2 regions of the Enterococcus olivae genome follow, and region 1 is predicted to be linked to the other one. Evidence: predicted binding sites of a transcription regulator. Region 1 holds the regulator's gene; the other holds the start of a gene.

The links. Region 1 encodes LexA, which represses DNA repair genes until DNA is damaged. Its sites were predicted from a motif close to CNAACANNTGTTNG; they were not measured.
Region 2: the regulator LexA is predicted to act here: its motif matches at 2,066-2,079, upstream of dinB (DNA polymerase IV).

Annotation. Positions count from the first base shown of each region.
Region 1 covers NZ_JBSMVT010000005.1:4,307-8,856, forward strand. The annotation lists gene ilvD (dihydroxy-acid dehydratase) at 1-165, shown strand, start outside; partial or broken gene ACWODM_RS05050 (IS1182 family transposase) at 314-1,855, shown strand; gene lexA (transcriptional repressor LexA) at 1,979-2,596, opposite strand; gene ACWODM_RS05060 (DUF896 family protein) at 2,808-3,050, shown strand; gene tkt (transketolase) at 3,151-4,550, shown strand, end outside.
Region 2 covers NZ_JBSMVT010000002.1:132,394-136,943, forward strand. The annotation lists gene nrdD (anaerobic ribonucleoside-triphosphate reductase) at 1-156, shown strand, start outside; gene nrdG (anaerobic ribonucleoside-triphosphate reductase activating protein) at 175-777, shown strand; gene dinB (DNA polymerase IV) at 906-2,039, opposite strand; gene ACWODM_RS02820 (helix-turn-helix domain-containing protein) at 2,254-3,702, shown strand; gene ACWODM_RS02825 (helix-turn-helix domain-containing protein) at 3,777-4,550, opposite strand, start outside.

The DNA.
Region 1 (4,550 bases):
ACAAAAGAATTGACGATGCTGGTTTCTGACGAGGAGCTTGCAAGACGTCGTGAAAAAGTGGTGATTCCACCGCTTCATTCACGTGGTGCACTTGGTAAATACGCACATATCGTCTCTAGCTCATCCAAAGGTGCAATCACTGACTTCTGGAAAAAAGGCGAATAAATGAAAAGGGGCTGTGACATAAGTCCCATTAAAAAGCACCAGGAATGACGAGTAATCGTTCATTCCTGGTGCTTTTTAATGTAAAATAAAAGGAAGTACAGCTCTGACCTTGTACTTCCAAATTCTTATCCTCGAAAGGACAAAAACAATGTACACAAATTATAACATAAATCAGCTAACTTTAAATCTCTCTACTGAATTTACACCAAAAGAAAATCATGTGGCGTGTTTTATCAATGAATTGGTCGAATCTTTACAGATCAATGAACCGTATCTTTTCGGTCGTCCGCGAGACTATGATTTGAGTGCCCTATTAAAGTTGGTTCTTTTTGCGTACACTCGGGAGACCTTCACCAGTCGAAAAATTCAACGCTTGGCAGAAGAAAACCTCTATGCCCGCTGGTTGACGCAAGAATTGGAACCCTCTTATCGCACCATTGCCCGCTTTTGTGTCTCACAAGATGTCGAAGAACTGACCAACAAAAGCTTGGATTCTTTGGTGCGCTATCTTCGGGAACGCAATCTGATTGATGAGGCGCTTTTTATTGATGGGACAAAAATCTTAGCCAATGCCAATAAATTCAGTTTTATGTGGAAGAACAATACGATTCGGTTTGACCAAATGAACCGTGAAAAAATCCTGATCCTGATGGCAGAACTTCAAGAAGCCTACGAAGTCAAACATATTCCTGAAGGTTCTAACCTAACGTTAGATTCATTAGAGGAACTTTTGACACGGATGGAGTTACACTTAGAAGACCTAGAGAAAGAAGTCGAAGAAACAGCCAAGATTTCTCCCAATCCTGCGAAGCAACAACGACGGAAACTGAAAGCCCAAAAGCGCAAGCTTTCTGAACGCCGGGATAAACTGTTAGAGCACCAAGCACAGCTGGCTATTTACGGCACCCGAAACAGCTATTCAAAAACGGATAACGACGCGACATTTATGCGTGTAAAAGAAGACCACATGAGGAATGGACAAATGAAACCAGCGTACAATCTTCAAATCGCTACGTGTAAACAATTTGTTTTGGGGTATGATGTTTTTCAAAACCCAACAGATACAAAAACATTGGTCCCTTTTCTAGAAAAAATGAAGCTAGACGAACAAGCTTCTCATTATATTGTCGCCGATGCCGGTTATGGTTCTGAGAGTAATTATCGCTATTTTGAAGATGAACTGCCACAACACACGGCTCTTATTCCGTATGGTACGATGTTGAAAGAACAAAGTAAAAAATGGCAATCCGACGAACGAAAAGTGATGAATTGGACGTATCATGAAGAGGAAGATTATTATGTTGATCCCAAAGGCGTTCGCTTCAATTTTCATGCTTATCCCCAACGGAAAGATAAAGACGGTTTCGTTCGAGATATCAAAGAATATCAAGCTGAAACAATAGATGCGCATTTACGAAAAATTCCAGAAGCGTTGACACCCAAAGGATATGTAAGAAGAATTCTCGTCAATCCAGCTTGGGAGTATCACAAAGCCAAACAAAGAGAGATGCTTTCTGACGAAGAAACAGGAAAAATCTATGCTCGTAGAAAAATAGATGTTGAAACAGTCTTCGGAAAAATGAAGGCCTGTTTGGGTTTCACTCGATATACGGTTCGAGGGCTGGAGAAGGTTCGGAAGCAATCAGGCATCTTGATAATGGCATTGAATATGATGAAATTAGCCACTTTGAGCAGAAAGAACGAAGACTATACATAGAAAACCAGAATACCCACGAAAATCAACAGCGATTTTCGTGGGTATTCTGGTTTATACCTGGGATTGAGACATACTTACGTCACAGCCCCTTTTTGGTTAAAAGTGTCGATACAAGCCAACAACTAAACCTAAGATCTTTACATTTGATAAAATGATCGGTTCCATATAGTCATTTTCAGGTTGTAGACGAATATGATTTTTTTCTTTATAAAATCTTTTGCAAGTCGCTTCATCTTCATCGGTCATAGCAATCACGATATCTCCGTTGCGCGCAATATCTTGCTTGCGAATGATCACTTGATCGCCGTCCAGAATCCCGGCATTGATCATACTTTCTCCACGTATCGTCAGCATGAATAATTGTCCGCTGTCACTGTTTAGATTAGGTGGGATAGGGAAGAAATCTGAAGCTTCTTCTACCGCTAAAATTGGTTCTCCGGCTGTGACAACACCCAAAAGCGGAATATTTTGCTGCTGTGCACCGATCGTTTCCAAACCAAGCGGTGTCAATTCAATCGCACGAGGCTTTGTAGGGTCGCGAAGAATCAACCCCTTTTTTTCTAAGCGAGACAAATGCCCATGGACAGTAGAAGTAGAAGAAAGTTGGACAGCTTCTCCAATTTCCCTTACAGTTGGTGGATACCCTTTGGCGGTGACACGAGTATGGATAAATTTAAGTACTTCCAGTTGGCGGTTTTCTGTACGTTTTGCCAATCCGAACACCTTCTTTCTTTATTTGGCTCACTCTTCGTGGAGCAAAAAGTGATGTGATAGAGAATAATTTAAATGAACAAGAGTTCTTGTTAACTTTGTTAGAATCAGTGTATCATATCTAATTATAAAATTCAAACAGATGTTCGCTTTTTGTTTTGATTGTAATTTCCAACTGTTTTGTATAAGATGTAAGGGAAAGGGGCAAATGACGATGTTATCAAAAGAAAAATTAGCTCGCATCAATGAGCTGGCAAAAAAGAAAAAATCAGAGGGACTGACAGATGCTGAACAAAAGGAACAGCATGCATTGAGACAAGAATATCTGACGGCCTTTCGTGGTGGAATGAAACATCACATCGAAGGTATGAAAGTAGTTGATCCAGAAGGCAACGATGTCACTCCTGAAAAATTAAAAGAGATTCAAAAAGCCAAAGGTCTACACAATAGAAAGTAAATTATGAATACCTTTGCAAAAACTATTGATAATTGCAAAGGTATCTTTTATAATGGAGAAGTAATAAAGGTAAAAAAAACCTAAATAGGAGGCGTTAGTATTGTTTGATAAAATTGATCAACTAGGTGTCGATACATTACGTACTTTAAGTATTGATGCAGTACAAAAAGCAAATTCTGGACATCCGGGATTACCCATGGGTGCCGCTCCAATGGCCTATGCCTTATGGACAAAGCATTTAAAGGTGAATCCTAAGACTTCTCAAAACTGGGTCGATCGTGATCGCTTTATCCTTTCAGCAGGACATGGTTCTTCATTGTTGTACAGCTTACTACATTGTGCAGGATATGATGTAACGATTGATGACTTGAAGAGTTTCCGTCAATGGGAAAGCCGCACGCCAGGGCATCCAGAAGTCAACCATACAGATGGTGTAGAAGCAACAACTGGTCCATTAGGCCAAGGGATCGCAACAGCTGTAGGGATGGCGATGTCGGAAGCGCACTTAGCTGCTACTTACAATCGTGATAAATTTAACGTAGTTGATCACTATACCTATGCTTTATGTGGTGACGGTGACTTGATGGAAGGTGTTTCTCAAGAAGCGGCTTCTATGGCTGGCCATATGAAACTAGGCAAATTGATCGTCTTGTATGATTCAAATGATATCTCTTTAGATGGTCCAACTTCTAAAGCGTTTACTGAAAATGTAGGTCAACGTTTTGAAGCATACGGTTGGCAACATATCTATGTAGAAGAAGGCCGTGATCTTGATGCGATCTCTAAAGCAATCGAAGAAGCGCAAGCAGAATCAGACAAACCAACATTGATCGAAATCAAAACAGTGATCGGTTTTGGCGCACCAAACGAAGGAACATCAGCTGTCCATGGCGCACCACTAGGTCTTGATGGTGTGGCTGCAGCGAAAAAAGTTTACGGATGGGACTATCCTGAATTTACTGTTCCAGAAGAAGCTGCACAACGCTTTAAAGAAGCAATCGTTGATAGAGGGGCGAAAGCTGAAGAAGAGTGGAACGCATTGTTTACAGAATACAAAGCAGCTTACCCAGAATTGGCTGCTCAATTTGACCAAGCCTTTTCAGGCGAGCTTCCAGATGGTTGGGATGCAGAATTACCAACTTACGAAGTAGGATCAAGCCAAGCAAGTCGTGTCTCAAGTAAAGATATGATCCAAGCATTGTCTAAAGCAGTACCAAGCCTATGGGGCGGTTCAGCCGATCTATCTGGTTCAAACAATACAATGGTAGCTGCTGAGAAAGACTTTGAACCAGGACAATATGAAGGACGCAATATCTGGTTTGGTGTCCGTGAATTTGCGATGGCAGCAGCAATGAACGGAATTCAACTACATGGTGGTACGCGTATTTACGGCGGAACATTCTTCGTATTCGTTGACTATCTACGTCCAGCAGTTCGCTTGTCAGCTATTCAAAATGCGCCAGTAATCTATGTACTGACACATGATTCAGTTGCTGTAGG
Region 2 (4,550 bases), on a different contig from region 1:
GAACGAGGATTCGAATGTCCACAGTGTGGCAATCACGATCCAAAAACTTGTGATGTTGTCAAACGAACATGTGGTTATTTAGGTAATCCACAAGCTCGTCCAATGGTCCATGGACGTCACAAGGAGATCTCATCTCGGGTCAAACATATGAAATAAATACAGGAAGTGATTCTCTTGAGAAATCCAAGTCCACAAGAATGGCAAAGCGAGGAATACAGTCACAAAAAAATCGCCGACTACAAACCTTTTATGTTTGTAGACGGCGAAGGAGTTCGCAACAGTCTCTATGTCAGTGGCTGTCTGTTTGCTTGCGAGGGCTGTTTTAACAAAGCCATCCAAAATTTTCGCTACGGTACCCCCTACACACAAGAGCTGGAAGATCAGATCATCGAAGATCTCAGCCATGATTATGTTCAAGGACTGACACTTTTAGGCGGTGAACCTTTTCTCAATACCGAAGTTTGCCTCCAGCTGGTTCGTCGAGTACGAGCTACCTTTGGACAAACAAAAGATATTTGGAGCTGGTCCGGTTATACCTTTGAAGAATTATTGCTAGAAACAGAAGACAAGCTGGAGCTACTTCACACGATCGATATTTTGGTCGATGGACGTTTTGAATTAAGCAAACGCAACTTGAATCTTCAGTTTCGGGGCAGTAGTAACCAACGGATTCTAGATGTACCCAAATCGCTGGAAGCCGGGCAGGCCATCATCTGGGAAAAATGCGTAGACACCGAAAGACAGTACGAACAAATCGATAAACAAACCTTGATTTAAGCGCAACATCGTTCAGATGAACTGCCAAGTAAATATAGAAATTAGCAAACCACCCAAAAGAGGCGTACAATTACACTCTTTTGGGCGGTTTATTTGTTCATTTATTGACGCTTTATGACGAGCATGGCTTAACTACTTTGATAAGGATCACCTGTCTCCCATAAAGGTAAAACAATATTCTCGTAGGTCAGTGGATCAAGATTGGTGACGGTCACGCCAAGTAAACGAATCCCTTTTTCAATACCCATGATCTCTTCCCAAATCAAACTAGCTTGTGAGAAAATTGCTTCTTTTTTATGGATGTATTCTCTTAATGTCACACGCTTGGTGACTGTCGTATAATCGGCATAACGGATTTTCAGTACAATGGTTTTTCCATGCTTCTGCGTCCGCTTCAAAGCAGTTTCCACTTCTTCTGACAATCTTCTCAGCTGTGTCAAGCAGGCATCTTCCGTTGTTAGCGGATGACCATAGGTATGCTCTTTTCCGACCGATTTTCTCTCTCTGGTCACACTTACAGGTGAATTATGAATCCCTCTTACTTTGCGATAAAGAGAGTAGCCCATTTTTCCAAAGTGCTGCATCAGCTCCATCTCACTTTTTTCATAGAGGTCTGCGCCAGTAAAAATTCCTAATTCGTGCATCCTAGGCACGGTTTTTTTGCCTACCCCATGAAATTTTTCGATTGGCAAAGCTTTCAAAAATGAGACAGCTTCATTTGGTGTGATCACTGTCAAGCCACGAGGTTTTTGAAAATCCGAACCCAATTTCGCTAAAAACTTATTGTAGCTAACTCCTGCTGAACAAGTCAGCTGTAACTCCTGCCAAATATCATGCTGAATCATCTTGGCGATTTTCATCGCAGATTTGCTGTTGATCTTATTTTCTGTTACATCCAAATACGCTTCATCAATCGAAACAGGTTCAATCAGTTCTGTATAACGTTGAAAAATTTCACGCACTTTTTGTGAGATTTCCCGATATTTTTGATGATTGCCGGGAACGAAGACCGCATGAGGACAAAGCTCATACGCTTTTTGCGCACTCATCGCCGAATGGATTCCGTATTTTCTTGCCAAATAATTGGCTGTTGTGACCACTCCTCTGCCCCCAGTATCACTAGGATGACGAGCAATCACTAACGGATGCTTGGCAAGCTCCGGATTGTCTCGTTCTTCGACTGAAGCAAAAAAAGCATCCATGTCAATATGAATAATTTTTCGGGATAGATCATTTTTTAATGGAAACCGCAGCCCAGTCATCGCTCTCACCTCTCCTTTATTATATACAAACGAGCGTTCCCCTTCAAGTTTGAGAAATCAAAAAAGATCTGGCTTTAGATAACCATAAACATCCTCTTAAATTCGAAGCATCATGAAATTCGAAGTTTAAAACATCTCCTGTTTTTCTATTCTATTTGTTTTGTGGTATGCTTAGGCAAATAAAGTACCTAGTACTACATCGGAGGTGGATCAAATGTTTGGATTAGACGCTTCTACATGGACAAAGCAACAAGTGTTATACATTCTGGAGGATCGCTCTGATTTTATTTCTGTTCAAAAATTAATGGAGCTGCTGAATGCTTCCAGTGTTGAATCTATCAAAAGACTGTGCAGAGAATTACAAAAAGACATTGCCCACTGTTATCCACAAGGTGAAATCGAACTATCGATCAACAGGGCTCGCGGAATCAAGCTAAAGCACCAGTCACTCTCGCAGCTACAGCCTGTATTTGACTATCTTTTCTCTCATGATCTAGCCTATACTATTTATTGCTCGGTCCTCTTAAGAGAAGAACTGTCGACCATTGATTTTTGTAAAAAACATTTTATAAGTGTTTCGGAGCTGAAAGAAAAAACCAAAGAACTCAATACTCACTTGAATCCATATGATTTGCATATTTCTCTTTTAGAAAACATTCAGATCCAAGGTACAGAAGCCAAGATCAGAAGTTTTGCTTTCGTGTTTCTGTTTGTTGTCCATCGACAATTTTCTAAAATTCCTTGGCTTTTTCAAAAAGACAATACCCTACAAATAATCGATGCAATCGGTCAGTATTTAAAATTGGAGCTACTTGAAGCTCAACGAGAGATCTTAGCGATTTTCTTTAGTGTCAACCAATCTCCCATCGAAAAAGAGGAGCATATTTATTTTTTTCCCTATCAAAAAAAATTTTTTCGGCAGCTTAGCTTTCCTGAGAAACCAGCATTTTTACCTGACTGGACAAAAAAAGACTGGGAATTTTTCCTACTCGTGATATTTACGGATGATTTTTCTCGCTTCTATCTGCCTATCCAAACCGAGCATTTTCATTCAACCTTGATCGATGCTGAAACAAAGCTCTGGATCGATTTATTTGAAAAACATTTTACTATTTTTGATCAACGATTTGCCGTTTTTCTAAAAGAAAAAGCAGTCAAAAAATACCTGTCGACACTCATTTTCCCAGTCAACAAACTAATGGCTGAAGTGTTTCCCGTCGTTGATTTAAACTACTTGACCGATGCCTATCCTCATTACATGAACCATTTTGCTCATTTTTGGCAGGAATTTTCTCAACGGAATACTGTATTAGCAGACGATTCTTTCAAAATAAACAGTTTGTTACTGTGCTTCTCCTTACTCCCCCCGCAAGACTTTCTTCCGAAACGAAAGATTTATTTTTACACTGATTTGACAGACCTATACTTCAATTATATCAAGAATCGGCTACAGCTCTTTTTCTCTAATCAGTATGAGCTATTATTTGTCGAAGAGATCCAAGAAGCGGATCTGATCATTAGTACGATTGATTTTTTAGAAATTGAAGACTATGCTCCTCAGTCTTTCGTACGGATCAATGTCCAATTGACCAATGATGATCTGGATAAGATCGATCAAATAATCAAAAAACAATTCCCCAGCACCTCGTTCCATCTTATTTAGTGATAAAAAAACTGTGACAAACATTCATATGGTAAAACACCGGCTGAATGTTTGTCACAGTTTGATTGAAGTCTCTATTTTTCTTCTTGACCATCTGGTTCAGATCTCTTTCTATTTTTACTTACGATTTTGCTGGCGGTCACTCTGATCGCCTCTACATCATTCGGAGGAAAAGTCGCTCGAACGATAATTGTTTTCTGATGAGACAGTGGCGTTAATTCATCGAATGTACTAATAATCAAATCTGCTTCCTCAATTTTTTTGACAAAGATCAACTCAAAATCAGTCAGTTTTTTCTTGAGTACAGACTGCATATATTCACGGTGCAAATAGTTACCGTCCGAATTAATGTAGAGACGAATCACTGGCAAAAGAAAGTTAAAATTCGTTAAGCTAAACATCAACAAAAGTGAGATGTTTCGTGAGTAAGGAGACATTTCGTAAAGCGGCAATTTTGATGAAATTGCTGTCCAAAAAACCTGAAAACGCTCCGTGAGTTCATAGAATACTTGGGCTACGTGATGCTCATCAAATGTCTTGAAGTTACCTAACACATCTTCATTAAGCATCACTGTCTGTAGCAAAAGGAATTGTTTCTCCAAAGTGATACTCGCTCTCTGTTTGTCAGAGTCTGATAAATAAAAGAAGTCGTGTTCAAATTGATCGATCCAGCCTCTAGCTTCTTCTTCAAAAAAACACTTGGTAGATTGGATAAACTTCTCATCATATATAGGATTCAAATAGTTAGAAACATAGATGAAATAGAGATAGAATTCCCAGTCTAACGATGTCCAAGACTCAAGAAATACCGGTTTTTCTTTATAAGAAAAATACCTTGAATATTGTCG